2 linked regions of the Endozoicomonas sp. GU-1 genome follow. Each later gene encodes a partner of the first gene's protein in a complex. Links are inferred from orthologs where the notes say so. Each region holds a gene or a part of one and is shown in the gene's direction. Other genes may lie near its edges.

What was found.
Region 2: the proteins of groL (region 1) and metK are in contact, whole or in part, in a cryo-EM structure (PDB 8P4O), measured with the Escherichia coli proteins. The link is inferred for Endozoicomonas sp. GU-1 from one-to-one orthologs.

Annotation. Positions count from the first base shown.
Region 1 is NZ_CP114771.1:2,303,347-2,311,777, reverse strand. The notes cover bases 3,357-6,312. They hold groL (chaperonin GroEL), read left to right. Parts: upstream 3,357-3,990; coding sequence 3,991-5,634; downstream 5,635-6,312. Other genes in these bases: O3276_RS09380 (hypothetical protein), read right to left, coding at 5,808-6,167; O3276_RS09390 (co-chaperone GroES), read left to right, coding at 3,636-3,929; O3276_RS09395 (hypothetical protein), read right to left, coding at 3,467-3,610. Also shown: DNA helicase Rep, read right to left, coding at 1-1,576; O3276_RS09400 (FxsA family protein), read left to right, coding at 2,800-3,297; O3276_RS09375 (hypothetical protein), read right to left, coding at 6,376-7,131; O3276_RS09370 (hypothetical protein), read right to left, coding at 7,820-8,164; O3276_RS09365 (hypothetical protein), read right to left, coding at 8,304-8,431.
Region 2 is NZ_CP114771.1:3,071,558-3,080,013, reverse strand. Bases 1,809-4,789 are described here. They hold metK (methionine adenosyltransferase), read left to right. Parts: upstream 1,809-2,707; coding sequence 2,708-3,871; downstream 3,872-4,789. Other genes in these bases: ahcY (adenosylhomocysteinase), read left to right, coding at 4,064-4,789; O3276_RS12585 (ArsR/SmtB family transcription factor), read left to right, coding at 1,809-2,606. Outside these bases: O3276_RS12590 (Npt1/Npt2 family nucleotide transporter), read right to left, coding at 1-1,402; more of O3276_RS12585, read left to right, coding at 1,647-1,808; more of ahcY, read left to right, coding at 4,790-5,479; metF (methylenetetrahydrofolate reductase [NAD(P)H]), read left to right, coding at 5,539-6,399; O3276_RS12565 (16S rRNA (uracil(1498)-N(3))-methyltransferase), read left to right, coding at 6,490-7,215; O3276_RS12560 (DUF3332 domain-containing protein), read left to right, coding at 7,405-7,902; O3276_RS12555 (IS5 family transposase), read right to left, coding at 7,905-8,456. UniProt on the Escherichia coli protein: Catalyzes the formation of S-adenosylmethionine (AdoMet) from methionine and ATP.

The DNA of each region.
Region 1 (8,431 bases):
TGTCTTCATCACCCCGTTCCAGGGTTTGCTGCAGGGCATCCACCAGAAACCAGACATTGGCCATGCGCTTTTCAGCCTGGGCTGGCGTTGAGGAGTGCTGCATCAGCCAATTTTCATAATCGCTATCAGCAATCATTTCACGAACCACCTGCATAGGGTCTTCGCTGATTTGCAGCCGTCGTGAAACGTCGTCCATCCACCCGGTAAAGCGTCGCAGCCTGTCGACATACTGAGGGGCCAGGTCCTCGGCAAGGGCCGCTTCTTCACAGGCTTTGTACATACTGATGTGGTGTTTGTTGGCGTAGTTGCCCAGTTTCTCCAGTGTCGATGGCCCAATCTCCCGCTTGGGGGTATTCACCACCCGTAGAAAGGCGTTGTCATCATCCTGATTAATCAGCAGGCGGAGGTAGGCCATGATATCTTTCACTTCTGCCCGGGCAAAGAACGAGGTGCCGCCATTAATGTGGTAAGGAATACCATGGTGCTGAAGTTTCAGCTCCAGCAGCCGCGACTGAAAATTTCCCCGATAGAGAACGGCATAATCTTTATAGCTGTTATCGTGGCGAAGTTTGTGGGCGATGATCTCTGTGGCAATCCGCTCACACTCCATTTCGTCGTTTCGGCATTTAATCACGCGAATTTCATCCCCGACCCCCATTTCACTCCATAATGTTTTTTCAAACACATGTGGGTTATTGGCAATCAGGGTATTTGCTGCTTTCAGGATACGGCTGGTGGAACGGTAATTCTGTTCCAGCTTGATCACCTTTAAGCTGGGATAGTCTTCTTTCAGTTGCGCCAGATTTTCTGGTTTGGCTCCGCGCCAGGCATAAATGGACTGGTCATCATCACCCACGACGGTCAACTTACGACGGTCGCCCACCAGTCGCCTGACCAGCTCATACTGGGCACCATTGGTGTCCTGGTACTCATCCACCAGCATATAGTGAACTTTGTCCTGCCAGCGTTGCTGGACCTCCGGATAATGTCTGAATAACTCCACCGGCTTCATGATCAGGTCATCAAAGTCCACTGAGTTATAGGCTTTCAGCATGCGATTGTAGTGTTCATAAACAATCGCTGCCGTCTGCTCCCAGGGCTGTCTGGCCATCTGTAACGCCTGGGCCGGGGAGATCAGATCATTCTTCCAGTTGGAGATACAGTGCTGGATCTGATCCACACCATTATCATCTGCAGACGTGTCCCGCTGCATCAGGTCGGTAATCAGTGATCGGGCATCCTGCTGATCAAAAATCGAAAACCCTGGTTTATAGCCAAGAATCTGGTACTCACGACGGATAATATTCAGGCCGAGATTATGGAACGTAGACACCGTCAGTCCGGAAGAGGCCTTGCCTTTCACCAGCTTGCCAACCCGCTCTTTCATTTCCCGGGCGGCTTTGTTGGTAAAGGTCACGGCCACAATGTTTTTGGCGCTGATACCGCACTGTTGAATCAGGTAGGCAATTTTGGTGGTAATAACACTGGTTTTACCACTACCGGCACCGGCCAGTACCAGCAGGGGAGTATCGATGTATTTTACGGCCTCAGCCTGTCGATCATTGAGTCTTTGCACGCGTTCTGTTTCAGGCAAGTCATGGGAATTAAGCGTCTCAGTATAACAAGGTTAGGGGAGTGGGCGATATGTCTGGTCTTCAGGCCAATGCATAGAGGGATATATTTAGGCCGACTCCCAATCGTCTTTTGATTGACCTTCTTATGATCGCTTTTCGGTGGCAGTATCCCACAACGTATTTTTCAGAGTTTTAACCCACCATCCAGCTCTAAAACCCGCCCGTTGTAATAGTCATTTTCAAAAATAAAACCAACGGTCCGGGCAATCTCTTCCGGGTACCCATGCGTCCAACAGGAATGCCCGCGGTTAACCGGGCTTTGGCTTCTGGCTTCATGCCGCCGGTCATTGCGGTTTCAATAACGCCCGGAGCGACAGCTGCACAACGGATGCCGTATTTGGCCAGCTCTTTGGACCAGGTCACGGTCATGGCGGAGACACCGGCCTTGGCTGCGGAGTAGTTGCTTTGTCCAAAGTTCCCTTCACGGGCAATGCTGGCGATATTGACGATGACGCCCTCTGAGCCACTGTCGATCATGCTGGCGGCCACTTCACGGCCGCAGAGGAAGACACCGGTCAGGTTAACATTGATTACGGACTGCCATTTGTCGAAGGAGAGTTTGTCGGTCACTTTGCCATCTTTGGCTTTGATCAGCAGGCCATCTCTGAGAATACCGGCGTTGTTGACCAGGCCATTCAATGGGCCGAGTTCTGCAGAGGCTTTCTGAACAGCCGCTTCCACCTGAGCTTCTTCAGCAACATTGGCTGGCAGTGCTATCGCTTTAACCCCTTTTGAACGACAGAGTTCCTCTGCCTGATAAAGTTCGGGAGTATCAAGGTCCATAAGACCCATATTGGCACCACGTTCTGCGAACCAGTTGGCCATTGCCAGACCAAGTCCTCTGGCGGCACCGGTGATCAGGATATTTTTATTTTTGATGTTCATTGTTCTTATGTTTTATTGGTAGAAGGTACACTGATTATCCTGAAACGGATGTGAATAAAAGACAATAATTTATAATAAAAGAATCCTTTCTTTGGAGAGCAGGCGGGCTGTACAGAGACCGACTTGCCGGTTGTTTTTGATTTATTTGCGAGGCTGGTGTACCCGGGTAAGAAGTTTTTTTCATTAAGGGGCGAGTACAACCTTCCTGCTTCCTGACAACCCTTGAAAAAAAACGACACTGCCTTTATATAGGAGGCTCCAATGATTAACGGGGCCTCTTATGCGCTTCCTCTTTGTGCTATTTATCCTTTTACCCATTCTGGAAATGGTGGTGCTGATTAAAGTAGGCAGTATCATCGGAGCCTGGAATGCGGTTGCCCTGGTTATTCTGTCGGTATTTATTGGCATCGAAGTGATTCGCCGCCAGGGCTTCAGAACCACATTAAGAGCCCGGCAGAAGATGGCGGCAGGCGAACTGCCCGCTATGGAAATGCTGGAAAACCTGGCTATTGCCCTGGGTGGCCTGCTGCTGTTGATCCCCGGTTTTATCACTGATTTTCTGGGGGTATTCCTGTTGATTCCACCGGTTCGTCAGCTGCTGATCCGGCGCTGGCTGAAAGTGAGCGGGGTCAATGTGCAGCACACCAATATTTATGAGGCTGAGTATCGTCGTGAGCCATCATGGCGTCATGATCAAACCCATCTCAACCACACCATTGATGGGGACTATACCCGGGAAAATGATGATGGTCGTTCCGGAAGCCAAAAGCACCATTAATTGATAAGCCTTGATTTGCGAGCATATAACGAATTTTTCACTCTTTCTTGAGTTTAGAACCTCAGTTTTGTGGAAAAGTCAGTTTTTTTTCCATCTGCCTCTTGAAAACTGCGCCAGCTACCCATACTAAGGGGAACACCTGATAAGACTTCGGCAAGGCCTTGAGCTGTTAGTAAAGGCCTGTGCCAAAGTAAACTTCATCCCGGGTGCATACCAGGGAGGTTCGGGTAAACCGGGCCATAGTGAAGCGATAGTACATCGTTTTACTGCCATTACGTTGATAGCGAGCAGCCTGTAAAAGGTTGCACGGCATAAGCAAACTGTTGGAGAAAGAATCGATGAAAATCCGTCCGTTGCGTGATCGCGTGGTCGTTCGTCGTGTCGAAGAAGAAACTACCTCTGCTGGTGGCATCGTACTGCCAGGTTCTGCCGCTGAAAAGCCTAACCAGGGCATTGTGGTTGCAGTCGGCGATGGCGTGTTTCTGGACAATGGTGAAAAGCGTCCTGTTGGCGTTAACGTTGGTGACAAGGTTATCTTCGGCAAGTATGCAGACTCAAACACCGTGAAGATTGATGGTGAAGAGCTGATCATTCTGTCTGAAAGTGACATTTCCGCCGTTCTGGAAGGCTGATTGTCAGGCAATCACACGGTATTTTTCCGATTTCACAAAATAGTGCACAGGGTCACCAACCATGGCAGCTAAACAAGTTAAATTTGGCGACGAAGCTCGCAAAGAAATGCTCAAGGGCGTCAACATCCTGGCTGACGCTGTAAAAGCTACTCTGGGTCCCAAGGGCCGTAACGTTCTGCTGGAGAAGTCTTTTGGCGCGCCTACCATCACTAAAGATGGTGTGTCTGTGGCCAAGGAAATCGAGCTGAAAGACAAGTTCCAGAACATGGGCGCCCAGCTGGTTAAGGAAGTGGCTTCCCAGGCTAACGATCAGGCCGGTGACGGTACCACTACGGCGACCGTTCTGGCTCAGTCTATCCTGAACGAAGGCCTTAAGTACGTTGCGGCCGGCATGAATCCAATGGATCTCAAGCGCGGTATCGACAAGGCGGTCATTGCTGTCGTTGAGCAGCTGAAGGCTATGTCTACTCCTTGTGCCGACAGCAAATCCATCGCACAGGTTGGTACTATCTCTGCCAACTCCGATGAACTGGTTGGCCAGATCATCGCCGAAGCCATGGAAAAAGTTGGCAAAGAAGGCGTTATCACTGTTGAAGAAGGCAGCGGCCTGGAAAACGAACTGGAAGTGGTTGAAGGCATGCAGTTCGACCGTGGCTACCTGTCTCCATACTTCATCAACAACCAGGAAAGAATGTCCGCTGAACTGGAAAGCCCATTCATCCTGCTGGTTGACAAGAAAATCTCCAACATCCGCGAACTGCTGCCGGTTCTGGAATCCGTTGCCAAAGCTGGCAAGCCACTGATGATCATTGCTGAAGACGTTGAAGGCGAAGCCCTGGCGACTCTGGTGGTGAACAACATGCGCGGTATCGTGAAAGTCACTGCTGTCAAAGCACCGGGCTTTGGTGACCGTCGCAAGGCCATGCTGCAGGACATCGCTATCCTGACTGGCGCTACGGTTATCTCTGAAGAGGTAGGCCTGTCTCTGGAAACGGCAACTCTGGATGACCTGGGTACTGCCAAGCGTGTACAGATTACCAAAGAAGACACCACCATCGTTGACGGCGCTGGCGTTCAGGCTGACATCGTTGCCCGTGTTGAGCAGATCCGTGCCGAGATCGAAAACTCTTCTTCTGACTACGACAAAGAGAAGCTGCAGGAGCGCGTAGCCAAGCTGGCTGGCGGTGTTGCCGTTGTTAAGGTAGGCGCTGCTACCGAAGTTGAGATGAAAGAGAAGAAAGCCCGCGTTGAAGATGCCCTGCACGCTACCCGTGCTGCGGTTGAAGAAGGTGTGGTTGCCGGTGGCGGTGTAGCCCTGGTTCGCGCCCTGTCTGCCATCAACGTTGAAACCATTAACGCTGAGCAGCGTGCCGGTGTTGAGCTGATCCTGCGTGCCCTGGAAGGCCCGATCCGTCAGATCGCTACCAACTCTGGTGACGAAGCTTCTGTGGTTGTTGACAAGGTTAAGGCGGGTTCTGGTAACTTCGGTTACAACGCTGCTACCGGTGAATACGGCGACATGATCGAAATGGGTATCCTGGATCCAGCCAAGGTTACCCGTTCTGCCCTGCAGGCAGCAGCTTCTGTTGCAGGCCTGATGATCACTACTGCTGCCATGGTTGCTGATGAGCCACAGGACGACGCGCCAGCTATGCCTGATATGGGCGGCATGGGCGGTATGGGTGGCATGGGCGGCATGATGTAGTGCGACGAGAGTCGTGCAGGTAGCTAGCCTGACTGGGTTACACCGCAAACGACCACTCACTTATCAGGTGTTTGGTCGTTCCACCTCCAGTAGAAAATAGCATGTCAATCCAACCGGTATTCGGTCTGAATCATGACCGGATACCGGCCTCTCTCTTATAAAAAAACCTGTCCTCAGAGTTCTCTTCGACGTTTTCTTTGGAACCCCCTTTCGCGATCCCTTATCTTCTTTGCGTAAGCAGGATCATTCTTGTAGCGTTCTCTTCTGCGCTCATTTTCGCGTTGTGCGTAAGCAGGATTTTTGCGAAGCTCTCTTTGGCGTTTTCTTTGGCGCTCCTTGTAGTGTTGTGCGTATGTGGGATGTTTGTGAAGCTCTTTGTGGTATTCGTTAGCATGAAAAGAGTGTTCCGTCGCACAGTCAATCCCGGCAGGGGGAGTGGGTTGTTGATACTGTACGTTTTCTGGTTGGGGGTTAATAATTACAACGGGTGTTGCTGGCTCAAAAAAAGCATCGGCAGATTCCAGGTTATACATTATTTATGTCGGATGAAGTTTGTTATCAACAGCTGATGAGCTTTGCAGGGCTAATGGACTTAGACCTAAATTTGACCGGATAGAAAAATGTTCATTATCAGGAATATAGGTAGGAACAGGTTTAAAAGTTCCTCCTTGATATTACCCATTCAATATTTATTTGTAACCTTGCATAATTCATGATTAAAAGGATTGGTATATGCGATAGCTACGCAAGTGGGGTCTTTGCGAAGCTCACTACGGCGCTTCCTTCGGTATTCCCTGGGTACTCTCTCTGGCGTTCAACGTAGGCGGGATCTTTGCGACGCTCCTTCCGGCGCTCCCTCGCCAGCCTGTTTTTACGCTCAATGTCAGCAAGATCTTTGCAAAGCTCTATTTGGCGCTCCCTTTTGCGCATCTTATCGCTCTCCAGCTTGGCAGGATCAGGATCTTTCAAACGCTCCTTCATGCGCTTTTTCATGCGTTCTGAGTAACCGGGATCATTCTGGCAACGCTTCCGCATGTTCTCTTTCATGCGCTTCCTCATGCGTTCTGCGAAATCGGGATCATTATGGTAACGCTCCCTCTGCCGCCTGTTATTGCGTTCAACATAAACGGGATCTTTGAGGCGCTCCCTTTGGCGCTCCCTTACGCGTTCTGCGTAATCGGGATCATTGCGATAACGCTCCCTCTGTTTATCCCTCTGGCGTTTTGCGTAAGCTGAATTATTCCGATAATGACTCCTTCTTTGGTATGCCCTGATGCGCTTTGAGTGATCAGGATGATTCTGATAGCTCTTTTGGTGCTCAACTGCTGAAGTGTTATTACTAACATCTTCTACTGCCTGGGGCGTTTGATTATCAATTGTCGTCTGGTTCTGGTTTTGCAGGTTAACTACAGTAACTGGCCCTGAATTTTGTGGGTTAGAGAGCATGTCAGGAAGATTAGTTAACTGATAATCCGGGGCAGAATGGCTCGGTGGCATTGGCTCGTTAACCTCAAGCTCGCTCCCCAATATGCATAGCAGCTGAGTAAGGGGGGTGTCTGGCGTTGAAAGTAGCGCATCCTCTAAGGGGTTAGTGTCAGAATGGCAAAAAGAATATTCATTTAGTCCTGACTGTGGAACCTCAGAAATATCAGTTCTATGTGGGGCTTCCTGATCGGCATGAGTTAGAAATGCAATATTATATTTATTCAATGAACCAAATGGATCAGGGTTATTGTTGTGTCTGTCTGATTGACTATGGTAAACATGAAAGGGAGTGCTCAGCACCTGAACAGGTATCCCTTGATACGTCGGCTGTTGTTCATCTTGGCACTTTGGTTCTTGTGAGCTCATATAGGGCTCGCCAAAAGCAACCTCGAATGGCAGTAATTGAGTAAAGTGATCCATTGAATTATCAAATTATTGAATTCCAGTTTAAGACATTTTCTTTTTGTATTAGTTTCTCTCATAAACACTCTATCCAATAATTATTTCAGACAATTATAATTTTTGTTATAGCTATCAGTGATATCTTCAATGCGGATGGCTTCTCTCATAACGTGGGAAACTTTACGATCATCGATCTTGCTTATGGGCACCTCAAAAACTGAGGTGCCGTATTAAGAAATGTTGTGATGCAGGGTAATAGCTCGTATCGGGTATCAGTATCAAGTAAACGTAGGCTTTTTTATCTGGCCGTAATCGATTTAATGCGATGCAGTTTAATGGGCATTGTTATGCTGCCCCCGGCAGATCGTACCTTCAGTAACAGTCTTTCACGTTCGACGCCAAGCAGTTCTCCGCTGAAACGTTTCGACGGTTTGACATAAACCTCTAACCAGGCACCAATATGATTTGGTAACTCATAGATTGGAATGTCACTGGACTGCGGGTTCAGTAATTCCGGTTCCTGATTGGTTGCAGGCAGTTCATCAACAAAAAAGTAGGTTTTGGATGCTTCTCCATGGGCTGGCTGAGACGGCCACTCCTTCTTGACATTTGTATTGGTATTCCTGGAAGAGGATTCCGTCATGTCCATATCACCTGAATCCTTTGCCGGGCCAAATTGCCCCGGGGTGATGATTTCAAAGGGAGAGACGGGGCTGTTGTTCACCAGCAGAGTGAGACCAAATGATGAAACCCAGAGCTCAGTGTCATAGACAGATAAGGCCTTAGGATGGAAGTTGGGGGGGGAAATGCGCCTTGATGGTCACTGTGTCAGGATTCTTCAGAAAGTTGATGTAGGCATTTTTCATCGCTTCATTAGGAACAATGCCTGCTTTATAGAAGTAAAAGCTGT
Region 2 (8,456 bases), 770 kb from region 1 along the record:
GCTTGATGGCGATCAGCCACAGGGCAATGGCCAGTATAAAAGCTCCTGCCAGCCAGGACATGGCAAGGCTGAGGGAGCCAAAAAGGGTAATTAAAATCTGTTGAAAAAAAGAGCTGCCTGACTTGCCAACCCGACTCACCACTAATTCAATAGCTGCTTTTCCCTTGTACTTTCGCTCAGCATCAAGAGGTACGAAAGTGATCTCTTTGGTGGCATCAAACAGCGTATATTTTGCCGACTTGCCGAGGGCATGGCAGTACATGCCGATCTGCAAGCCGATCATGGTCAGATCCATATAACAAATGCCGAAAAAGCTGACCTGTGATTTCTGATACATGGCCAGGAGAAAAAAAGGCAGGGCCGTGGCTGTCAGAATGATAGGGGTGGCAAACGCTGCTGCCCACCAGCTGATCTTCAGCAGGGTTGGCGTTAGCAGACCACAGATCAGACTGCCTATGCCGCTGATCATGGCCACCTTGCCCATAAACATCGAGTAGTCTGCCTCACAGGGGTACAGCTGCACCAGCTGGCTTTTCCAGGCCAGCTCAACCATGTTAATGGCGATGCAATAAGCCAGCATAACCAGCGCAATGCTGGCCAGGTACGGGCAGCGCAACAGATATCGTGCGCTGGCCAGCAACGGCAGGTTGGTTGGGGTGTGTGTCTTCTGGCGGTTGGGATCTGTGAGGTTTTTCGACGTTAAGTGGCAGCAGTATTCATTGAGCAGCAGAATCAACAGCCCGAACAGCACGAACAGAAGTGATAAGATCTCCAGGCTATCCTGCCAGCCTGAATCCGGGGCCATAACGCCCCTGGAAACGCAGTAGTAAAGCATCGGGCCGGAAATAATGGATGCGCTGCTGCCGATCATGGTGATCAGGGGATATTGCCGGGTGGCACTCTGGGCATTGTGGAAATCATTGACGGCTGTCCAGAAGAGGGTGCAGATCACCGCCGATCCCCAGAGCTCCGCCACGGCAAAGAACAGCGTAAGGGGCCAGTAATAGACCATGCCGACAATAAATTGCAGGTTTTCATGGATAAGTGGGGACAGCAGGGCAAGCGCTGTGGTGGGGGCGAAAGACTCCAGGTTTGGATAGATAACCATGGAAAACAACGGCATCCAGATCAGAAAAGGGATCAACGCAACGGCAAACAGGGTACGTTTACTGAGTCGGTTAGCCAGAAAGCTGTAGGTGATTAAAAAAATAAAAGCGACAGGCATGACAACCATCAACTTGATGAAGGGGATGGCTTCCGCACCAAGCCGGGTAATGAGCAGCGACTCTTTCAGGTTCCAGAGTATGTCAAAGTTGAAGGTGCAACAGGACAGCATGGCAATTTGCAGATAAAGCATCGAATTGGAATTACCAGCAATGCTTCTGGATGAATTTTTAGTCATATACAGCGTGTTTCCTACCTCCCGTTATTGCTTCCAGATACTGATGCTCAGCAGGCTGTCGTCATTCAGGCACAGAAAGTGCTGGGTAAATATAGTGCAGAGATTGGATTTCTTGTGTCTATTGATTGTATATAAAAATATTTTGATATAGATTTTGGCTCTTGCTAAACTTCTCCCATTCGAATATCTCGGTAAATGAGTCAATGATTTACTGTGCTTAAGTGATTGGAAAGGATGACGTGTGTTGACGGATGCTTTTGAGCAGCTGGCCACGGTGAGCAAAGCCAGTGGCGATGTTCTGAGATTACAGATTCTGAGGGTCTTGAGCACAGAGTCTCTCGGTGTGCTGGAGCTGAGCGGTGTGTTTGCCATGCGTCAGCCAGCCATGAGCCATCATTTGAAGGTCTTGTCTCAGGCCGGTTTAGTCTCAACCCGCAAAGAAGGCAACACGGTTTTCTACCGTCGGGCCCTGCCTACATCGGCAGGTCATCTCGAAGGGGTAGTCCGCTCATTGTTTCAGGCGGTGGATGGTATACCGCTACCTCAAGATCTTGCCGAACAGCTTCAGGCCATTCGCCTGCAGCGGGCGGAACTGTCCCAGGCATTTTTTGCCCGCAATAGCGAAGAATTCCGTCAGCATCAGGAGCTGATTGCCGAGCACCAGCTCTATGCTGAAACGGTGGCAGACCTTATTGAGACTACCGATTTTCCTGAACAGAGCCTGGCCCTGGAGCTTGGTCCCGGTGAGGGAAATTTTCTGCCAACACTCGCCTCTGTGTTCAAGCTGGTTTACGCACTGGATAACTCGGAAAAAATGCTGAGTTACTCCCGGATGCTGGCCAAACAGCAAGGCATTGGCAATGTCACTTTTGTTCATGGCGAGATCCAGTCGCTGAGCAACATGACCAGCGCCTTTGACTGTATCGTCATCAATATGGTGCTGCATCATGTGCCCAGCCCGGCGGACATCTTTAACTGGTCTTCCCGGCTATTGAAGCCCGGTGGGAGCCTGTTTATCAGTGAGCTCAGCCATCATGACCAGGATTGGGTTCGGGAGTCCTGTGGTGATCTGTGGCTTGGTTTCAGTGCTGGCGAGTTGGCTCAATGGGCGGATAAAGCGGGATTAATCAGCGGTGAATCCCAGTATCTGGGGTTACGCAATGGTTTTCAGATCCAGGTCCGACGTTTCTTCCTTGCCGGATAAACGATGACCTGGTTAACGCCTCAATAGAACGTATTTTATGAACAGATGCTTTCATGGAATCAAAGAGGCGCACACAATTTTTTCAAGAGGGTAAAACGGCTATGTCTGAGTATTCGCTATTCACATCGGAGTCGGTATCTGAAGGGCATCCAGACAAAATTGCTGACCAGATTTCTGATGCTATTCTGGACGCCATCATCAAGGATGACCCGGAAGCACGGGTTGCGGTAGAAACCATGGTGAAAACCGGCATGGTGATTGTGGCCGGTGAAGTGCGCACTACAACCTATGTTGATATTGAAGAGCTGGTTCGTAACGTCGTCACCAGCATTGGTTATAACCATGGAGACCTGGGCTTCGATGGTGAGTGCGTTGCGGTTCTGAATGCCATTGGCAAGCAGTCTGTGGACATTGCCGTTGGTGTTGATGAAACCGATGAGCGTGAGCAGGGTGCTGGTGATCAGGGCCTGATGTTTGGATATGCTACCAATGAAACACCGGTGCTGATGCCTGCGCCCATTTACTACGCCCATGAGCTGGTTAAGCGCCAGGCGCAGTTGCGCAAGAATGGTGTGTTGCCCTGGTTGCGTCCTGACGCCAAGAGTCAGGTAACCATGCGTTACGACCAGAATGGCAAGGTGCAGAGTGTCGATGCCGTTGTGCTTTCTACCCAGCACTCTCCGGATGTCTCTCTGGATGAAATTCGTCGTGAAGTGCTGGAGCAGATTATCAAGCCTGTATTCCCGGAAGGCTGGCTTCATGAAGACACCAAATACCACATTAACCCGACGGGTATATTTGTGATTGGCGGGCCTGTTGGAGACTGCGGTCTGACCGGACGCAAGATTATTGTGGATACCTACGGTGGCATGGCCCGTCATGGCGGTGGTGCCTTCTCCGGTAAGGATCCATCCAAGGTTGACCGTTCTGCCGCCTACGCCGGCCGTTATGTCGCCAAGAACATTGTTGCCGCCGGTTTGGCGGATCGTTGTGAGATTCAGGTGTCCTACGCCATTGGTGTTTCTGAGCCTACCTCAATTTCCATTAACACGTTTGGCACCGGTAAAGTGTCCGACGAGCGTATCGTTGAACTGGTGCGTGAGTATTTTGATCTGCGTGCCGGTGGACTGGTGAAGATGCTGGATCTCAAGCGTCCAATCTATCAGTCCACGGCAGCCTATGGCCACTTTGGCCGGGAAGAGGCCGAGTTCACCTGGGAGCGCACCGATAAAGCGGAACAGCTGCGCAAGGCTGCAGGCCTTTAATTTTTCCTTCTTCAGGCAGCCGACTGGCTGCCTTTTTTACCTGCTTTTCTCAATACTCTTTCCTTTCCTCTGTATTGTTCTACCTTGCCAATAAAGCGAATGCGGCATCTATATCAAAGTTTGTTGATATAGGTTGGTGCCACTGCTAGACTGCACAATAATTCGGATAATACGCAGAACAGGATACATTTTATGAGTGCTAACCCTGAGTTAACTGCTGATTTGCACAGCGCCACCAAGGTGCCGGACTACCGGGTGGCTGATATTTCCCTGGCGGACTGGGGAAGGCGCGAGATTCAGATTGCCGAAGGTGAAATGCCGGCACTGATGGCGATCAGAGCCAAATACCGTGATTCGCAGCCACTGAAAGGCGCAAAGATCATGGGCTGCATTCATATGACCATCCAGACTGCGGTACTGATTGAAACGCTGGTAGCGCTTGGTGCTGAGGTACGCTGGTCCTCCTGCAATATCTTCTCTACCCAGGATCACGCCGCCGCCGCCATTGCCGCAGCGGGCATACCGGTATTTGCCTGGAAGGGTGAGACCGAAGAAGAGTTCTGGTGGTGCATTGAGCAGACGGTCCTCGACGGTGCCGGTAAGCCTTGGCAAGCCAACATGGTGCTGGACGACGGTGGTGACCTGACACTGCTGTTACACGACAAATACCCTGCACTGCTGGACAACATTCACGGCATTTCTGAAGAGACCACCACCGGGGTTCACCGCCTGCTGGAGATGCTGGAAAAAGGCACCCTGAAAGTACCGGCAATCAACGTTAACGATGCGGTCACCAAAAGTAAGAACGACAACAAGTATGGCTGTCGCCACTCTCTGAATGATGCCATCAAGCGGGCTACCGACCATCTGCTGGCGGGCAAGAAAGCGCTGGTCATTGGTTACGGTGATGTGGGTAAAGGTTCCGCCGCTTCGTTGCGTCAGGAAGGGATGATTGTCAAGGTCACGGAAGTGGATCCGATCTGTGCCATGCAAGCCTGTATGGATGGCTTTGAAGTGGTTTCACCCTATATTGATGGTGTTAACGATGGTACCGACGCTGCTATCAACCGGGAGCTGCTGGCCACCACTGACCTGCTGGTGACCACCACGGGTAACGTACATGTCTGTGACCGCCACATGCTGAAAGCCCTGAAAAATGGCTGTGTGGTTTGCAATATTGGCCATTTTGATACCGAAATAGACACGCAGTTCATGCGGGATAACTGGACCTGGGAAGAGGTCAAGCCGCAGGTTCACAAGATCGTCCGGGATGACTCTTGCAATGATCACCTGATACTGCTGTCCGAAGGGCGACTGGTAAACCTGGGCAATGCTACCGGACACCCGTCGCGTATCATGGACGGTTCTTTTGCCAACCAGGTTCTGGCCCAGATCCATCTTTATGAAGCAGGTTTTGCTGATCTGCCAGCCGATCAAAAGCCAGACAAGCTGGCGGTATCCGTACTGCTCAAGAAACTTGATGAAGAAGTCGCTGCCTACATGGTGGAAGGCTTTGGTGGTGTGATTACCCGGCTGACTCAAGGCCAGGCTGATTACATTAATGTACCTGTTGATGGCCCCTTCAAGAGCGACGATTACAAGTACTAAATGTCTTTTTCGCTGGCTGATGTCTCTTCACCAGCCAGCGACCTCTGCTGGTGACTACCATGGCAAATACAATAACCAATAATACTCCTGTCAGCTTTGAGTTCTTTCCCACTAAAACAGAAGAGGGTGCCCGGAAACTTGAGGAGAATGCCCTCAGCCTGGCCAGATACCAACCGGAATTTTTCTCGGTGACCTACGGTGCTGGTGGCTCAACACGGGACAGAACCCTTGAAACCGTGCTGTCAACGCAGAACCAGACCCGCATAGCAACCGCTCCTCACCTTTCCTGCGTTGGTGACTCCCGGGAGCAGATCAAAGAGTTGCTGAACTTTTACCGTGACCAGGGCGTAGAGCGTATTGTTGCCCTGAGAGGCGATCTGCCTTCAGGTATGGGGCGTGACAGTGGTGAACTCCGCTACGCCAATGAGCTGGTGGAGTTTATTCGTACTGAAACCGGGGATCACTTTCATATCGAGGTTGCTGCTTATCCGGAAGTTCATCCGCAGGCACCCAATATGGAAAAGGATCTGGCAAACTTCAAGCGTAAGGTGGATGCCGGTGCGGACTCGGCGATTACTCAATATTTCTTTAATGCAGACAGTTATTTCTATTTCCTGGAGCGTACCCGGTCACTGGGCATTGATCTCCCGGTGATTCCCGGAATCATGCCGATCACCAACTATAGCCGCCTGGCTCGCTTTTCCGATGCCTGTGGTGCCGAGATTCCACGATGGATTCGCAAGCAACTGGAAGCCTATGGCGATGATATCAGCAGTATTAAACAGTTTGGTGAAGAGGTGGTAACCCGGCTCTGCGAGAGGTTACTGCAAGGTGGTGCTCCGGGTTTGCACTTTTATACCCTTAATCAGGCGGTTCCCTGCCAGGGTATCTGCGATAACCTGGGCATTTTGGCTGATTGATGGCATGAGTTATGAGTTGTGAGGGAAATGTGAATGGTATTATTATTCCTATTCCTCCGTAACTCATAACTCTCAACCCAGTGCCCCTCCATGAGAAACCCTCGTATTTATTCAGCGCAGCCGCTTCAGGCTGACAGCGCCATCGAACTTTTTGAAAATGCCGCCAATCATGTTGGCCGTGTTTTGCGCATGAGACCCGCAGAGCCCCTGGTGCTGTTTAATGGTCAAGGGGGAGCCTGGCAGGGAACCGTAGAGAGCGTTAGCAAAAAGTCGGTTACCGTTTATCTTGAGTCGTTTATCGAGGGTAATGCCCAGTCCCCCCTGACTATCGAGCTGGGTCAGACACTCAGCCGAGGTGAGCGTATGGATTATGCCATTCAGAAGGCAACGGAGGCGGGTGTTACCGCCATTACCCCATTATGGAGTGAGCGTTGTGAGGTGAAGCTGAATGCAGAGCGTCTGGATAAACGGGTCAAACACTGGCAACAGGTGGCTATCAGTGCCTGTGAACAGTGTGGCCGTAACATCGTACCGACCATACATACGCCCGTTAAGCTGGAAGACTGGCTCACCACCCGGGCGACTGAATTGAACTTTGTGCTGCATCATCGAACCAGAGAGAAACTCAGTGGTTTTGCCCAGCCAGAATCGGTATCTCTGCTGATTGGCCCGGAGGGTGGATTAACCGCTCAGGAAATTGAGTTGGCTGAGGACCACCGCTTTAACCCGCTGGCTTTAGGCCCCCGTGTACTGAGAACGGAAACTGCACCGGTAGTGGCGATTACGCTGATGCAGTACCTCTGGGGAGACTACTGAATAGTACTTACAGGATCCGTATATGTAGTAAAAGTAATGGCTGGTCAGCGCCGGTAAAAATCCTAATAATTCGCCGTCCTTTTCAGTAAGAGCCTTTGGTTATGAAAAAGTCGCTTTTCAGGCTCTTTGCTTATCTGGTCCCTGGCAAGCGGCCTATTCAGCTCTGGACAGTTTTGGAGTAGATGGTTCATGAAAAAGATGGCGATCAAAGCGCTGGCTATTGCTGTTTTTGCAGCATCACTGACTGGCTGTATGGGTCAGATGGGCACCTCGGCGATGGTGACCAAAGCTAACCTCTCGGTTGTCGACAACCGTTATGGTCGTGCCGGACTGTTCATGCTGCTCAGCCCGGTTTACGGCATTGCCGCCACTGCAGACTTTTTCATTTTCAACACCATCGAGTTCTGGACCGGCACCAACCCGATTACCGGTAAGTCGCCAGCGGTTGTTGATATGCCTGCTGATGCCATCTTCAAGGTCAACCACAAACTGGATAAGTCCATGACTGATGTGCCTCTGAACGGTATTACTTCTGCTTCATTCAAGCAGGTTGATGAGAATACGGTGGAAATGCACGTGACGTACACTGACGGTCAGCAGGCCATTATGCGTGGTGAAAAGTCCGGTGAGGAAGTCAGCTTCTTCATGGATGGAGAATTTGTTGCTACCGCTCAGAGGCTGTTTTAAAACTACTTAAACCTTCGTAGCATTATGCGAATCATGCATATATAAACGAAGGCTTCTGAACTCCTTGGCAGCTGTTCATAGTCTTTAGATAAACGTCTGGATCCTTCAAACCAGCCAAAGGTTCTCTCCACAACCCAGCGCCTGGCTTGAACGACAAACTTTCCCCGTGGGCGTTTTGTGATTTCAAGTTCCCTTTTGGGTTTGAAGCGATAAAACCACTCTTCAAGGTAACCCCGGTAGCCACAATCAGCCCAGACTTTCCGGATGTTTTTAAAGTATTTCTTAAGGTGAGCCAGTATGAATTGACCTGCAAAACTATCACTAAATGCGGCTGCGTGTACCCATACCACCAGAATCAGGCCAAGAGTATCAACAGCTATATGACGTTTTCTGCCTTTTATTTTCTTCCCGCCATCATAGCCTCGATCCCCCCCTTTTACCGAGGTTTTCACGGATTGGGAGTCAATGCTTGCTGCTGTTGGTTGTGGCTCTTTGCCCGCCTGAATTCGCACCTGGTCACGAAGAGCATCATGCACCTTCTTCCATGTGCCATC